Regions from separate parts of the Lysinibacillus sp. NPDC094177 genome, predicted to be linked through region 1. Evidence: predicted binding sites of a transcription regulator. Region 1 holds the regulator's gene; the other holds the start of a gene.
What was found. Region 1 encodes CtsR, which represses protease genes until heat stress. Its sites were predicted from a motif close to ATGGTCAATAAAGGTCAAACA; they were not measured.
Positions count from the first base shown of each region.

Region 2: ACQKNC_RS03660 (ATP-dependent Clp protease ATP-binding subunit) is a predicted target of CtsR. The motif match lies at 3,938-3,958, and genes of this name have one in related genera.

Region 1 covers NZ_JBNNTW010000009.1:63,368-72,367, forward strand. Annotated here, with positions in the region: gene ACQKNC_RS15220 (protein arginine kinase) at 1-993, opposite strand, end outside; gene ACQKNC_RS15225 (UvrB/UvrC motif-containing protein) at 990-1,538, opposite strand; gene ACQKNC_RS15230 (CtsR family transcriptional regulator) at 1,553-2,023, opposite strand; gene ACQKNC_RS15235 (DUF4870 domain-containing protein) at 2,226-2,531, opposite strand; gene ACQKNC_RS15240 (class I SAM-dependent methyltransferase) at 2,654-3,337, shown strand; gene corA (magnesium/cobalt transporter CorA) at 3,410-4,366, shown strand; gene ACQKNC_RS15250 (hypothetical protein) at 4,429-4,638, opposite strand; gene ACQKNC_RS15255 (protoglobin domain-containing protein) at 4,935-6,245, shown strand; gene ACQKNC_RS15260 (acyl-CoA thioesterase) at 6,294-6,773, opposite strand; gene ACQKNC_RS15265 (aldehyde dehydrogenase family protein) at 6,841-8,268, opposite strand; gene ACQKNC_RS15270 (DUF4003 family protein) at 8,312-9,000, opposite strand, start outside.
Region 2 covers NZ_JBNNTW010000002.1:7,291-16,290, reverse strand. Annotated here, with positions in the region: gene ACQKNC_RS03670 (chloride channel protein) at 1-921, opposite strand, end outside; gene ACQKNC_RS03665 (YjzD family protein) at 1,507-1,701, shown strand; gene ACQKNC_RS03660 (ATP-dependent Clp protease ATP-binding subunit) at 1,749-3,875, opposite strand; gene ACQKNC_RS03655 (Crp/Fnr family transcriptional regulator) at 4,147-4,833, shown strand; gene ACQKNC_RS03650 (metal-sulfur cluster assembly factor) at 5,397-5,705, opposite strand; gene ACQKNC_RS03645 (prolyl oligopeptidase family serine peptidase) at 5,759-6,523, opposite strand; gene ACQKNC_RS03640 (Cof-type HAD-IIB family hydrolase) at 6,645-7,454, shown strand; gene ACQKNC_RS03635 (DegV family protein) at 7,830-8,687, shown strand; gene ACQKNC_RS03630 (alpha-amylase family glycosyl hydrolase) at 8,785-9,000, opposite strand, start outside.

The DNA of each region.
Region 1 (9,000 bases):
AACGTCCCCTGCATAATGCTGTAAAAAACCAGGTTGCATACTGACTACACATTCGTTTAATTTGGTCGCTTTAATACCTTCAATTAACTGTAAATCTACCCCCAAACGAACATTGGATAGACAGGTGGCTGCTTCCTCACTCGTTAAAATTCGAGCATGTGTTAAAGTACCTAAAGCACGGTATACGCGGTCCTCTAAAGCAAGCTCTGCTTTTTCCATTAGCTTGCCTCTTGCATGCCGTTCTTTTTGAATTATTTTTTCAGCGACACTTTGGATGTCCGCTAAAATATCATCCTCTGTTTTTCCTAGTGTAATCTGATTTGAAACTTGGTAAACATTACCTGTATTTTCGCTACCCTCTCCATATATTCCCCTTACCGTCATTCCTAATCGCGTCATTGCATTAATGATTTGATTCATTTGACCAGTAAGTGTAAGGGCTGGCAGGTGCATCATGACAGATGCTCGCAAACCAGTACCAATATTTGTTGGGCAACTTGTTAAATAACCAAATGTATCTCGAAATGCATAAGGCAAAGCTTTATCTAGGGTACGATCAATTTTATTGGCCTGCTCGTATGCCTTTTGAAGTTGAAAACTCGCTGTCATACATTGAATGCGTAAATGATCTTCTTCGTTCACCATAATGCTAGTTGATTCGTCATCAGATAAAAGCATGGAGCCAACCTGCTCTTTTTTTGCAAGTTGAGGACTAATTAAATGTTTTTCTACAAGTATTTGACGCTGTAAAGGTGTTAAATCCTTTGTAGCAAAGTATGAGTAATTTTCTTGAAGTTCTGTACTATCCTTTATTGCATGTGTAACTGCCTGTTCCACCTGTAATGCCTCATCCTCTGTAAAGGCTAATGGAAAACGATAACCATCTAAATTTCGAGCAAGGCGGATGCGCGTACTAATGACAATATCTGAATAATCGTCCTCCATACTCATCCATATTGGTGTAGCACGCTCTAAAAACCCTTCAATCATCACGACACATCACCACCTTCGAATTGTAGCTGCTTTTCAAGTTCCTTCACTTCATCACGAAGCTTAGCTGCCTCTTCAAATTGCTCTTCATCTACAGCAACCCTCATACGTTTACGAATATCTTCAATTTGCTTTTTGATGACATAGACATTACTTTGAGCACCGGGCACTTTCCCTATATGCTGAGGACCAGCCTGTATACGGTTAAAGAGCTTCGGTAAGTGTTCGCTAAAGGTGTCATAGCAGATAGGGCATCCAAATTTACCTTCTTTTAAAAACCGTTTATACGTAAATCCACATTGTGAACATGTTTGAGTTTGTGGTTGCGACTGCTGTTTTTCACCCACTTTTTGTTGCTGCCATGAAGGTGAGCCAAACCAATTGGATAATAGCTGTTGAATAGATATTGGCTCTTGCTTAAATTCAGCATGAAATGGATGGAACTGCGAGGCGCAGACGTCACAATAATGGTGCTCCACCTTTTGACCACTTTGAACTTGTGTTACGGTAACTGTCGCATTACGCTGCTTACAATGTTCGCAAATCATTTCCATCACCTCTTTTATTTTTGCTGTTCATATTTAATCGTTGTTAACATCGCTCGTAAAATTTTGGCTCGAATTTTATCTCGTAACGGGAGTTGCAAATCGATAGTTGAACGATCAACTGCTGCTAACATTATCTTCGCTTCTCGCTTTGAAATTACCTGCTCATCAATTAATCGATAAACTAAATCTTCTGCCATTGTTTGCGATGCCCCACCTTCTATTTGCCTGAGGACATCATCGATTAGATCAATTTGTGAATTCGCGCGGACACGTAAAATTCGAATGTATCCACCACCACCACGTTTGCTTTCAACAAGGTAACCTCGTTCGGCCGTAAATCTTGTATTAATTACATAATTTATTTGTGAGGGTACACATTGAAATTTATCTGCGATTTCACTACGTTTTATTTCAATATGCCCTTCTCCACCTAATTCAAGTACTTGTTTTAAGTAGCCTTCTATGATGTCTGATATATTACGCATTTTAGGAATTCACCTCGCTTACTTCACTGACTTTGACTATCTTTGACTTTCTTTGAGTATATTATACAAAACGCTTGAAAATAATTGCAATTATTTCGCCCACAGAAAAATTAAAGCGCCTATCCTTAGTTATAAGATACCCTTTTCAGCAATAGAAAAAACGCAAGCATATGCAACTAGCATATACTTGCGTCTATAAAAATTATACCCAACGGCCAACAATTGGATAACGCCAAGGCTCATCAGATAAAGCCTTCACAATACCGATAATTGGTACAACAAATAACATGATCCCGAAAATTATTAAAAACGGTATGCCAATTAATAAAAAACTTAAAACACCTGAAATTCCAACTAAAACCCACATCACAACTTGGAACAGTAACGCTTGAACGGAAATAGCTTTTATTTCTTCATCCGAACTAATTAAGAAAAATATAATTGGTACTACCCATGGCGCAAAAAACGCACTTGCGTGTATGATTACCTTAGACCATTTAGTTTCCACTTATATCAACCCTTCCATTTAATTTTTCTTTATTTTATGTACTATTATTTACGGCACCATACCTTAAATAGTTTCAAATATAAATTGGATTTATAAAATTTTTGAAAGGCATGTGATACTTGATGGAATTTAATAACACACTTGCAAACGAATATGAAAAAGGTATTCGTCGTACGCTACCAAGCTACGATGCAATGCTACGTTTAACACAAACCTTTTATCAATCTACATTACATGAGAAAGCTGAATTTTTAGTAGTTGGCTCTGGAAGCGGTAATGAAATTTTACAACTTGCAGAGAAAAGACCTCATTGGTCATTTGTTGGTATCGATCCATCAGAGGCGATGCTACAAATAGCTGGAGAACGTTTAAAATCTCTACCTAATAATATTTCTTTATATCAAGGAACTATACTGGAAACTAAGCTACCTTCAGTGAAGTTTGATGCAGCAAGCTGCGTACTAGTGCTTCATTTTATACAAGATACTCAAGAGAAGCTTGAAACATTAAAAAAAATAGCAAATAATTTAAAGCCTGGTGCTCCATTTGTGCTTGTCTCAAAATACAGGCAGCCTGGTTCCTTAGAAACTGAGCTACAATTTGATTTATGGCGTGCTTATTGGCTACAGCATACAAAGCTATCACCATCAGACGTAGCGGAAATGGAGAAATCCATTCGTTCTCTTTCATTTATGCTTGAAGAGGATATTTTATCACTCTTACAGCAGGCTGGCTTTACAAAACCATCTAGATTCTTTGCCACTACTTTATTTGGCGGCTGGATATGCTATAGAGAGAGCGTATAAAATTTAGAGTGTTATTTCTTGAGAAGATAAACACATCTGTTAGGATAGAATTACAGGATTGAGGTGAATGCTGTGATACGTACAATCGGTATTACAAAAGACCAAAAGCTTATAAAAGATTTTCCGCTTGAAGATATACACAAAAACGAATTTGAATGGTACTGGGTCGATTTTAATTGTCCGACCTATGAGGAAGAACTACTTTTAGATACATTTTTTCATTTCCATCCACTCGCTATAGAAGATTGTTTAATGCGTTTACAGCGGCCAAAGCTCGATTTTTATGATGATTTCCATTTCTTTGTTATCCAAAGAGTTAACGAAGAACTAGCAGCTGAGGAAGTAAATATTTTTGTTTCTAATAAATTTATTGTTACATTCCATAAAAACGTAGCACCGGAAATAGATCGAGTACAAATGATGTTAGAAAAGCAGCCAAAAAATTGGGAACGTGGCACAATATATTTAACATACCAGGTAATCGATAAAATCGTTGATAGCTATTTCCCACTTGTCTATAAGATTGAAGATCATTTAAATGCACTTGAAGATGAGCTTACCTATCAAAGTAACCCCAATGCTATGAAAATTGTGTTTGAATTCCGTAGTGATTTGCTTGATCTACGACGCACCATTTTACCAATGCGTGATTTATTATATCGTATCCTTAACTCGTACCGATTTTCACTTAAGAAATCAGAACGAGCTTATTTTGGAGATATTTACGATCATCTTCTTAAACTGACCGAAATGATTGAATCCAACCGTGAGCTCACTGCTGATATGCGTGATAGCTATATGGCGATGAGCTCTAGTCGCATGAACGGCATCATGATGACCTTAACAATTGTTTCAACAATCTTTATCCCTCTAACGTTTATCGCCGGTGTGTATGGAATGAATTTTGACAATATGCCAGAGCTACATGGGGAATATAGCTACTTCATCATACTCGGAATTATGATTCTTATCGCTTTATTTATGCTGGGAATCTTTAAACTTAAAGGCTGGTTTAATTTATTTAAGTGATAGTACTCGCGGAAAGCAAGCTAAAGGCACCTTAGACATGTTTCTAAGGTGCCTTTTCACTGTTAATAAGGACCGCGATCATCAATTTTACCTTCGCCTTGTTGTGGAAATAAAAAGTATGCGAGTACGCCAGATACTAATGTTGCACAGATAGTAATAATTAGTTGATCTAAATCTGGTACTTCAGCATAGTAGTTTCTTAACATGTAAACCGATCCAATTGCTACAATTACCATAACTGGAATAATAAATTTGAAACGTTTTTTCTCCATATAATACCTCCTCAAAACTATTGTTACGCTCAATCTAAACAGTTCGTATTTTACAGGTTTCCTATTCCAAATTCAATTTACCTATTACCTTTTTAATAGTCTATTTAATGACTTTTAATCGACAATAATCTATAATGCCTATAAAAAAATAAAGAAATAAACTAAAATTTTAACCAAATATCCTACAAAAAATAGTAGAATAGACTAAATACCATATATTTCGAAAAATTAACAAACTAAGCAATTCGATTTTTTATATACTTACTACGCATTTATAAAGAATGGAGCAAACAACAATGAGTTGGTTTACAAAAAAGAATGATTCTAGCTACTCAATTACATTAGCACCAGAAAATTATAAGAACAATGTACAATTGGATGTATCCAATCATCCAAAACTTCAAAAGCAGTTGCAGCTTTTAGATTTAACAATTGAGGATTTAGCCATCATTAAACAACTACAGCCTTTAGCTAAAGATTTAATTCCTGAAATGGTGGATCAATTTTATGCAGCCATTAGTTTGAGTCAAAATTTGTTGGATATTATAAACCGAACGTCACAAATCGATCGTTTAAAAGTTACTTTACATAAGCATTTAAGTGATATTTTCGAAAGTCATATTAATGACTCATATATCAATGAACGGAAGGCAATTGCCGAAACCCATGTTCGAATTGGTCTACAATCGAAGTGGTATATCGCCTCATTCCAGTCATTAACATCGACATTTACACGCTTTACAAATGAATTAGATATATCGAAACATGATGCAATACGTGCTATCAATGCCTTCTGCAAAATCATTAACTTCGAACAGCAGCTTGTAATCGAAGCCTATGAAAAAGAAGAGGAACGCATTCGTGCAGTAGCTGATGAAACAAAACATGCACTTGTTACTACTATTCAAAAAACAGCAGAAGAACTCAATGAGATTAGTGAAGAAACAGCAGCTTCTTTATTAGTCATTTCCTCTCAAACAGATGATATCGCAGTAGCTACTAAGCAAGGCTTAAGCTTCGTTGCTGATACACAGGAAAAATCTAGACGTGGACAGCAGCAGCTACAAGATCAAAATGATTTAATACAGGTCATTTTACAAAGTGTAAACAGTCTTGAAGTTACGATGAACCAGTTACGCACATCTTCTCAAAAAATATCAGAAATTGTAGGATTGGTCACAGGAATTGCCGATCAAACTAACTTATTAGCACTGAATGCTTCTATCGAGGCAGCCCGTGCAGGTGAGCATGGTAAAGGCTTTGCTGTTGTTGCAGAGGAAGTTCGTAAGCTTGCAGAAGAAACAAAAAATGCTGTACAAAATGTTTCCCATCTCATTAAGGAAACAGAAAGTAATATTACAACAATGTCGAATTCAGTTATTAACGTTGATCAAAAGATTCAACATAGCGTAGATACACAAAACAGTTTATCTAAATCATTTAATGATATCGCCGATGCTGTTTCTGGAATTCAACAGCAGTATGTTAATACATCAAGGGATATTTCAGCCATCTCTAATCTGATTACTGAACTGTCAGAAGGGGCTACACTTGTTTCTTCTTCTTCCGACTCACTTATTAATGTGGTAAATGAATTACAAATGTAAGCACGAAAAAGGGAAACTGACAGTATACGTCAATTTCCCTTTTTATTTTTAATGCGGTAATGCACGTTTTTGTTTACGATGTTCTCGTCTTGCTGGTCCCGTTTCAAACAGACGTTTTTCCGCATCTGTTTCAGGATAAATTGCTGGAACTGGCTTAGGTTTACCTCCATCGTCTACTGCAACCATCGTTACAAAGGATTCCGTCGTTAATTTTTCCTCACCAGTTTCAATGTTTCGTGAAATAACTCGAACATAAACCTCCATTGAAGAATGTCCAGTTGACGAAACAATACTTTCAATTTCCAAAATATCCCCTACATGTGCTGCCGATAAAAAATCAACCGAATCAATAGAGGCTGTGACCACAAGACCTTTTGCATGCTTCATTGCTGTAATAGCAGCAATTTCATCAATATAAGCTAACACTCTTCCACCAAAAATGGAGTTGTGATTATTTGTATCTGGCGGTAATACGAGACGCGTTTGAACAGTACGTGACTGGCCCATCGGTATTGCGTTGTTTGACATAGTTCTTGCAACTTCCCTTCATGAATGTTCTTTCGTCATCGTATCGCAGAACAAGAGTCGATGCAAATTAGAACGATTTTTTCATCGTAATAAATTTCATATCTGTCATTTCCTCGATTGCCCACTTAATACCTTCGCGTCCGTAGCCACTCATTTTCACGCCACCGTAGGGCATATTATCAACCCTAAATGTCGGAATATCATTAATAATAACAGCACCTGCCTGTAATTCATCTGCTGCATGTAATGCATCTTGTAACACATTCGTATAAATTCCAGCATTTAAGCCAAGTTCCGACTCATTCACTAGTCGAATAGCGTCGTCTAATGTTTCATATGAAACAATTGAGACGATTGGCGCGAATGTTTCCTGACAAATAATTTTCATATCCGCCGTCACATTCGTCATAACAGTTGGCGTTAAAGTACGTTCCGTAAATGCCCCTCCTGTTGCAACTACCGCACCTTGTGACTTTGCTTCCTCAATCCATTGACGAATACGTTCAACCTCTTTTGGATTAATCATTGCACTAACATCAGTATTTGTATCTAGTGGATCACCTACCACTAATTTTTCTGTCTCAGCTACGAACGCCTTTGTAAATTCATCAATAATAGATGCGTGTACATAAATACGTTGTAAGGAGATACAAACTTGTCCAGCAAAATTAAAGGCACCACCGACACAACGCGAAATAATTTTATCAATTGGTGTCGATGGCTCGACAATTACCGCTGCATTTGAACCAAGTTCTAAAGTGACTTTACGTAAACCAACTTTTTCTTTAATGCCCAATCCCACCTTACCACTTCCAGTGAATGTCACCTTTTTCACAAGTGGATGGGTCACAAGCGTATCACTTAGCTCCCCACCGCTACCTGTAATAATTTGAAGCGCACCATCAGGTAGACCCGCTTGCTGAAAAATTTCGGACATTATGATAGAACTTAATGGTGTTTGCGTCGCTGGCTTTAATACAACTGTATTTCCAACTGCAAAGGCAGGACCTAATTTGTGAGCCACTAAATTAAATGGAAAATTAAATGGTGTGATGGCTGAAATTACACCTAAAGGTTCTCGTTTTGTCCAGCCAATTCGATCTCCTGCACCGGGTGCAGCATCCATCGGTACCGTTTCACCCTTTGCTTGCTTAGCTCCCTCTGCGGCGAATTGATAGGTTGCTATTGTGCGTTCTATTTCAGTTAAACCTGCAGATATTGGCTTACCTGCCTCTAAGGCCAAAATTTCAGCTAATTCCTCTTTACGCTGGCGCATTATGTCGACCACTTTATATAATATTTCGGCACGTTCGTAGGCTGTTGTCTTTTTAAACGTTTGGAATGCCTCCTGTGCACCTTCTATTGCTTGCTCAACATCAGAAATTGACGCCTTAGCTACCTTTGCAATAACCTCACCGCTATAGGGTGATTTCAGGTCATATGTTTCCTTTGCTTTCTGCCACTGGCCGTTCATCCAAAGCTTTGTTTCCTTCATCCTTCAAAAGCACCTCCAAAAAATCAAGTTCTTCATTATTTTATCACGAAGAACTTGATGCTACAGCTGCTGCAGAAACTGCTGCTAACATTGCTGCTTGTTGTGCTTGAATTAATAATTCAATGGATGACATGATTGACATTGATAAGGATTGTTGCACCTTCGCCATATCATAAACCGCAATTTGTATAGCCATAAATAACACGAACTCACGATGCCATTTTAAAAGTTTCATACCCTTTAACTCATGATATAAATCAACAATCTGTTGAAGCTGTACTTGATTCACTTCAAGTATTGCTAAAAAGCCAAGTAATGGATAGTGCATCGTTTTGACCTTTACATCTTGTTTTTTTAATGTGTCACAGATTGTCGCAGCACTTGACACTAGCTTAGTATCATAATGAGGAGATAAGAAAGTCAGTATCTGTGATAACCATTGAAGCTCATTACCCACATTAAAATTATACGTACGTAATTCTTTATAATAACGATTCATTGTTTCTGCACGGAGTTCAACATCATCAGATGGGCTACTTAACAATACTGCATATGGAATATCATCATATGACGTTAAAAAACGATGATGTTTGCGAATTGCATCAAATAATGCGCGTGCTGCCTGAGCATGTGCACGTTTCTCACTTTCCTCTTCAGTTAAAAACTGTGCCCCAATAAAACTAAAATTTCCACTTCTAAATTTTACTTCCTTCATTATTTTAACGTTGGACA
Region 2 (9,000 bases), on a different contig from region 1:
ACCCAAAATTAAAGTAGCAATCGAAAGTGTCGGTACTACACTAGGTAATTCTTGCATAGAAAGTTGGCCAGAAAACAGTAGGTTAGGGGCAACTAAAGACATTAAACCAATACCAATACCACCGATAACACCACTTAAAATAATTTTATTGTTCATTTTAGAAAAGAATTTTTTCATCGCTCTTTCCATTAGTTCATAAAGCTTACTGAACAAAATTCCAAATAAAACAAAAGGAATAAAAAGAAGCAATTCATCAAAACCCCAACTCGTTTCCCCTAACTTTGTCACAAAAGGAGGTTGTTCTGATATTTTAATGATAAACATAAAGGTCATAATACCGTTAACGATAAATAACATATATACCAATTTCTTAAATAAAAGCATTTTTTTCTCTTGGGGAGCCCGATCAGAACTATAAGGGATAAGGTACTTATGAGGTAAAGCTAATTTTTTTAGTTTAATTAACCAAGATTCCTTTTTCCACTCGTTGTAGGAAAAATAAAAGTAACGCATTTTATCTGCCTGCCAAACCGATAACGCAATAACAGAACTTAAAACGGCTGCTGCAGGACCTACACTTGCACCAAAGATTAGAATTAAAAAAGCAATAAAAAAATTGAGACTTAGATTTGAATAGTCCATTCTTTGAGTTGTTTTTAATTCAACAATAGCATCAGAAGCTGTTTTAGGTAGAGTAGTTCCATACTTATACCTGCTAACACCTACTAAAAAACCACCTAGTATACATAAAAATAATGTATAGATGGACGGTACTTTAAAATTATTGGATATGTCAGTCCATAAAAAATCTGTCAAGCTATTAACTAATATTAAAAAAACAGAAGAAATAACACCGATTATCCCACTTAAAATTAAGCCATAAACAAGTAATCCGATTATTTTATAATACTTCTTATTCAAAATAAAATTCACCACTTTTAAATGTATATAAGACTCTCTCTTGTTGCATTAAGTAACTATATTCATTAATTTTAATAATGATATAACTATACTAGACTTCACAATAAAAGTGCTAGTATTTTCCTATCTAAATCTATATTGAACTAATAAACAGTCTTTGTCTTTAACTGTGATATACAGGAAATAAAAGAATATGCAATTCTTTTCGGAGAGAACACATTACATGTTGTTGAAAAACTTTATGGATCAAAATGTGTAGTGTAGGACACAATTGCCTAAAATAACTCTTCAAACTCATAATAAAGAAGAAGTGCAAGCTGAATTAAAATTAATGCTTTTTGCCCTATTCTGCTCGACTACGAATTGAGTGACCACGACAATCCCCTGCCTCAAGTATTAACGACGTTTCGAATATTGGTGCTTCTAATGAAATTGCATTAAAATAAAATAAGTATTGTTCTTGTTGTGACAAATTCGCCATGTTTAACAGAAAAGGTTCTTTTTTTTTCAATTTATGTTATGATATTATAATGAATATGTAGTAAAAACTTTATGATATAAAAAAGTTCGGTTGAGGTGAAATTAATGCAATATATCGTAACATTCGTATGGTCATTCCTACTAGTTTCAATGTTAAACTACGTAGTAAGCTCTGTACTTGGTGCACCGTTTGATTTCCAAACTGCTGTAGTCACATCAGTTGTATTTACAATTCTTGTTTTCATTATCGGTGCAGTTATTCCAAACGAGTCAACTCCAGAAGCTGCAGACAATCATTAATTTAACTAAAAAAACCTGTTTCGCTTAATGCGGAACAGGTTTTTTTGTTATTTTTCAACGATACATTGACCATCATGCATTCGAATGTGCAATGTTTCTCCTGGTAAGACTTCACCTCGAAGCAATTCTTTTGCAACCGCTGTTTCAATATATCGTTGCACGAAACGTTTAAGTGGTCTTGCGCCAAACTGAGCATCTGCTCCTTGTTCTACAATCCAATCAATTACATTTTGTTCTACTTGTAAAGAAATGTCTTGCTCTGCCACTCGTTTGACAAGCTGTTCGACATATTTCCAAGCAATCGCTGTAAAGTGCTCATCTGAAAGTGCATGGAACATAATAATATCATCCATACGATTTAACAGCTCTGGTTTAAAGTGTTGACGCAGTGCAGCCATCACTAAATCCTCAACTGCTGTATCGTCTTCCTTTGCTTCCATTAAATAGCTTGAGCCAATGTTAGAGGTTAAAATGACCACTGTGTTCGTAAAGTTGACCATACGGCCTTGGCTATCAGTAATGCGCCCATCATCTAAAATTTGCAGTAAAATATTCGCAACGTCTGGATGGGCTTTTTCAATTTCATCTAATAATACAACTGAATATGGATTTCGGCGAACAGCTTCTGTTAATTGTCCACCTTCCTCGTAGCCAACATAACCTGGAGGTGCCCCTACAAGACGTGATACGCTATGTTTCTCCATATATTCACTCATATCAATACGAATAAAATGATCCTCAGAATCAAACAGCTGAGCTGCTAGTGCCTTCGCAAGCTCTGTTTTACCAACACCTGTTGGCCCTAGGAATAAAAAGCTACCAATTGGTCGATGCGGGTCTTTGATACCAGCTCGAGCACGCCATACCGCTTCTGTGACAAGCTGTACAGCATTATCTTGTCCGACAACACGCTCATGCAATGTATCTTTTAAGCGCAATAATTTTTCACGCTCACCTTCTACTAATTTCGTCACTGGTATTCCCGTCCAGCGTGAGACAATAGATGCGATTTCATCAGCTGTTACCTCTTCACGTAAAATACGTGATTCCGTACCATTCTCTAATTGTTTTTCCATCTCTTGAATTTCCTTTTCAAGAGTAGGAATTTTACCATGACGTAATTCAGCAGCTTTATTTAAATCATATTTACTTTCTGCTTCATCTAAGTCACGACGGTATTTATCAAGTTTTTCACGTTTTTTCTGAATCCCTTGTAACGCTTCTTTTTCGGTTTCCCATTGTTTACGCATGCCCTCAGAGGATTCCTTGAGGTTTGTTAATTCCTCACGTAGTTGCTCTAGACGCTTTTTACTTGCCTCGTCCTTTTCCTTACGCAATGCTTGCTCCTCAATTTCGAGCTGCATAATACGACGAGTTACTGCATCCAATTCTTGTGGCATGGAATCAATTTCTGTTCGAATCATCGCACATGCTTCATCGATTAAATCGATGGCCTTATCTGGCAGGAAACGCTCTGTAATATAACGATTTGAAAGCTCTGCTGCCGCTACGATCGCACGGTCATGAATACGCACCGCATGATGTAACTCAAAGCGCTCTTTTAAGCCTCGTAAAATAGAAACTGTATCCTCAATAGAGGGCTCACGTACAAGTACTTGTTGGAAACGACGCTCTAAAGCAGGATCTTTTTCAATATACATACGGTATTCATCTAATGTTGTAGCCCCAATACAATGTAGCTCACCTCGTGCAAGCATTGGCTTTAACATATTCCCGGCGTCCATTGCACCATCCGTTTTACCTGCACCAACAATAGTATGAATTTCATCGATAAATAAAATGATACGCCCTTCAGATTCCTTCACTTCTTTAAGTACGCCTTTTAAGCGTTCTTCAAATTGACCTCGATAACTAGCACCTGCTATTAACGCACTCATATCAAGCTCGTACAATACGCATTCTTTTAATCCCTCGGGTACATCACCTTTTACAATACGTTGTGCTAACCCTTCTACGATTGCTGTTTTACCAACACCTGGCTCACCTATTAAGACAGGATTATTTTTCGTTTTACGCGTTAAAATACGAATAACATTACGAATTTCTTCGTCACGACCGATAACCGGGTCCATTTTACCGTTCTTTACTTCTTCTATTAAATTACGTCCAAATTGTTCTAATGGTTTCTTATTATCTGTTTGTTGAAATTGCATGTTTAGCACTCCTTTTCAATAATGTTAGCGGAATCCCGTTTGCCATTCTGTTTCAAAAAAAATGTTTGACCTTTTTTGACTAACTTTATTTTACAACATACGACAAACCTTAGCAAAGAATTAGCCCTAAAATTTCTTCCCTTACAACTGGAAAATTACGTTATAATAAAAGTATGTTTCTTGAATTTAGTATCGAAATTATTCACCATCCTTTTGTAATAAACAGCCACTTATTACAAAAAGAAAGCGATGTGTTGGAGATATGGTTATAATGGACAATATGCAAGAGAAATTTCATGGTCTTTTTCAAAAGCACGGTGTTTTTATCAAAGTGAATAAGGATAGCAAAATTTTTTTAGAGGGCGAACGTGCGAAAGAAATATACTATATAAAAACAGGAGCTATCTCGATTAATCAGGAAACGGAGAACGGGAAGGAATTAACCATTCGTATCTGTGGTCCAGATAGTATCATTGGAGAAGGCTCATTATTTTGTAACTTTACGCACAATTCCATGACTGCTAAAGTATTAGAGCCCTCTAGTTTATATGTACTAAGCCGTAAATCACTGGAACTTTCACTAGTGGAACAACCTGTTTTAATGGTGGAATATATGAAGTGGTTGCAGACAGAAAATTTAAAGCATCAAAGTCGTTTGCGCGATTTAGTTTTAAATGGTAAAAAGGGCGCTTTATTTTCAACGCTCATCCGTCTTTCGAATACTTATGGTAAGCCTTTAGAAGATGGTACTATTTTTATCAATTTCCCGTTAACAAATACAGAAATCGCTAATTTATGTGCGACGAGTAGAGAAATGATCAATCGCATGCTTAATGATTTAAAGAAACACAATATTATTTCCTTTGAAAAGAGTTATATAACAATTCATGATGTCCAATTTTTAAAGGATGAAATCGCTTGTGAAAATTGTCCGTTACAAATATGTCGTATCGATTAATTCGTTACACGCAAAATCCCCGCTTACGAGTTAAGCGGGGATTTCATATAATGGTCAAGCTTTATACAAATATACCATTAAATTAGGCCTGTCTGGCAAAGCGAGGGGTTGATTTCCGTTCCGACTGGGCGCTTTCCTGGGGGCGTCCGATGAGCCGCTTCACTCACTTCGCTCGCTCCAGGGTCTCATCTGTGACGCTGATCCCCAAGGAGTCGCCCAGTCTCCACTCCAATCAACCATTTCACTAAGTATGAGCCTTCTGGCATGACACTCTAATTTATAGTGATAAAACAAAATTTCAGCAATGTGTGTTTTGTACGAAAGCAAAGCAACAGAGGAGGAAGCGGCACAATGTTCCAGAATGTCGATCACAGATAAAATTTCGAGAAACGCTGATAGCATCGAGAATCGCCCCCACTGGAAACTGAGTGCCCCGGACCCGGATCCCCCTCATTTTAAAGCCCGCAACAATCACAAAAATTCGACTATTTCGTATTTCAAAACTGCAAAATCCCCGCTTGCTGTTGCAAGCGGGGATTTCTTATCATGCTTTAAGTGGATACTTATCGTACACCTAATGCCATTTTCGCATAGCGAGACATTTTATCTTTTGACCACGGTGGATTCCATACAATGTTTACATTTGTACTTTTCACTTCTGGAAGCTCACCTAATGCTGTGTTCACTTGGTCAACAATCACAGGTCCAAGTGGGCAGCCCATAGAAGTTAGCGTCATTGTAACGGTTGCTACACCTGCTTCATCTAAATCTACATCATATACTAAACCTAAGTTGACGATATCAATACCAAGCTCAGGGTCAATTACATTTTCTAATGCACCGAACATGCTGTCTTTCATATCTTGATCCATCTGTATTTCTCCTTCCGTCACAGTGTTAACTTAATCATAGCAGATGCATCTTATTATGCCAAATGCTGTGCAAGCCATTCAGTTGCTGCTAACATACCGTCTCGAGACACAGCATGGCCTGCTCTTTTATTAGCTAAGAATTTTAAATCTTCTGGATTTGATTCATAATATTTTTGTAAAGTTAAATAAAAATTATACGTATCATTGAAAGGTACAGTTTTATCTAATTCCCCATGCCAGAAAAACACAGGTCGTCCTGCAAATTTTTCTGGTGTTAGGCTGACATCGTATTTAGCAAGAAGCTCATTCGTTTGTTGTACTTCTTCTTCGGACATTGGCCAATCCACACCGCTTTTAGTGAATTGCTGTAATTGATACTCCGCTAATTTAAGAAAACCCGGTGCACCCATACATACTGCTGCTGTTTTCACCCAATCATATTGCTTTAAACATCCTGATGTCACAATTCCACCCATCGATGTACCAGCAACGCCAATTTTATCATTCGCTAATAATTTTTTATTCTTTAATTCATTATATAATTGTTCAACTTCGTGAATAGAATTTAAAACAATATCCCAAAAATGTAAGCTCATTTGCATTTCAGCTAGGCCTTCACTACGGTCGCCATGTAATTTTGCATCAGGTAATAGGACACGCACCCCTCTGCCTACTAATTGATATGCATAATGTAAGTTATGTTCTTTTGCACTCATAAAGCCATGTAAGAAAATCACTACTGGGGTTTCTTCATTCATATCATCTGTATGTATATGTAATAAAGGAATATTTCCCCACATTTCTTTCTCAACAATCATCTTTGTCACTCCCAACATTTGTCTCATCTTTATGTTAGCAAACTTTTCTCGATGTGACAAAATTTTGACGAATGGTTTACAAAGAGATACTATTCAAATTATAGGAAAGGGGCAATGAGCTATGAAACCGCATTTAATCGTTTTAGACTTAGATGGTACGTTATTAACGGACCAACAACAAATTTCAGCCAAAACTAAAAAAACATTATTGCAGGCAAAGGAACAAGGCCATCAAGTTATGATTGCTACAGGCCGTCCTTATCGCGCGAGTGATATATATTATCACGAGCTTGGCCTTACAACGCCCATCGTGAATTTTAATGGTGCTTACGTCCACCATCCAAAAAATGCTGCTTGGCAGACTATGCATACTCCTATTGATTTAGGCGTAGTGCATAATGTCGTCGACTCCATTAATAGCTATGAATACGAAAATATTATTGCAGAGGTTAAGGACGATATTTACGTGCATACAGAGGATGAACGTATATTAAATATTTTTAACATGGGGAATCCAAAAATTACTCTTGGAGATCTCTATACCCATTTACTTGATAACCCAACTAGTTTACTGATTCAAGCTAATGAAGTAAATTCTATGATTATTCGTGATCATTTACAGGCTGTTCATGCAGAGGTCATTGAACATCGTCGCTGGGGTGCGCCACTTCACATTATTGAGATTGTTCGCCGTGGCTTAAATAAAGCAGTAGGAATCGCTCATGTTGCAAAAGATTTAGGTATACCACGCGAGCGTATTATTGCATTCGGTGATGAAGATAATGATTTAGAAATGATTGATTATGCCGGACTTGGTGTAGCAATGGGCAATGGTATTCCTACTCTAAAAAATATTGCCAATGAAATTACCACAACCAATAATGATGATGGTATCGCTAAAATACTCATCGAACGCTTGAAATTATCCTAGTTAAGTAGTAATATCCTATTTTTTAACTCATCACCAAAGTTGTGGAGGACATTTGTTAAAACGTATACCCTGAGTTGATTGGAGTGGAAACTGGGCGACTCCTTGGGGTGCTGAGCTCATTTTTTTCAATTTCACTTTATTCAGGAGTACCCTTTATTCAACGAGTACTTACTGAATAAAGTTATAAATACATCACTATTCCTGAGTTGCAATTATACTGAAACTCGATATGATAATATATCTATATAACATTTCAATAGAAATAGTTTAGAGAAACGTAGAGTGGAAAGTGAGAGCTCGACACTTGTTCACCTGTTATGTAGTATAGGTATTTGAAAACTTCTCATATAGAATATTAAATTAGGGGGACAAATGATGAAAATTTTTACTGATAGTGGATGTGATTTACCAAAGTCTTATTATGAAGAAAACAATGTTGAACTTCTTCCACTACGAGTGCAATTGAACAATAATGAATATGATGATGTCATTTCAATTGATTCCAAAGAAATTTACGATGCTATTCGTCAAGGTGCTCGCCCAAAAACATCCCAAGTATCACCAGAGCTTTTTCTCAAGCATTTTGAAAATCTAGCAAAAAATGAAGAAGAAGGAATCTATATTGCTTTTTCATCGGAATTATCAGGTACCTATAATACGGCTGTCATGATTCGTAATCAAGTACAGGAGCAATATCCATCCCTTAAATTAGCAATCATCGATTCTAAATGTGCTTCGCTAGGTTTTGGCCTAGTAGTCGAAGAAGCCGTTCGACTCCGAAATACAGGTGCTTCATTGGAGGAACTCGAAGCTAAAATTACAGCCCTTACCCCTCAAATGGAACACTTATTTACAGTAGAGGATTTAGATTACCTCGCAAAAGGTGGACGTGTTTCAAAGGCCAGCGCATTTCTTGGAGGACTTCTAAGCATTAAACCTATTTTAAATGTAGAGGACGGTAAGCTTGTGCCGATTGAAAAATCTCGCGGACGCAAAAAAGCCATCGCTCGCATGTTAGATTTAATGCAGGAGCGCGGTGATAATTTTTCTGAGAAAATTATTGGTATTAGCCATAGTGATGATGTGGACTTTGCCAACCAAGTAAAGGCTTCTATCCAAGAAAGATTTTCACCAAAAGCCATTCAAGTAACAATGATCGGTTCAGCTATCGGCTCACATGTAGGACCAGGTACAATTGCCATCTTCTTTACGAATAAAAGCTATCAAGCTTAACAAAAACCCCCCTCCGCACTAAAAAGTGTTGAGGGGGGTTAGCATTTTATCTTGTATTAACGCCTATAAAATCAATGAGGGATGGAGCACCCCTTTATTATTGAGCATCTTGCTCCTTACGTCGTACTTTACCTCGTCTAATAATAACAACTACAAATCCTATGAATATAACCCACACTAATCCTAGGGCTACCATATAAGGTACATTTAAGCCTTCATCATTTCTAACTTGATAAATCTCTACCATTTCACGATCTAAAATAACCGGGTAAACGTCTTTTTCATTAATACGAACTTTTTCTTCGTGTAAAAT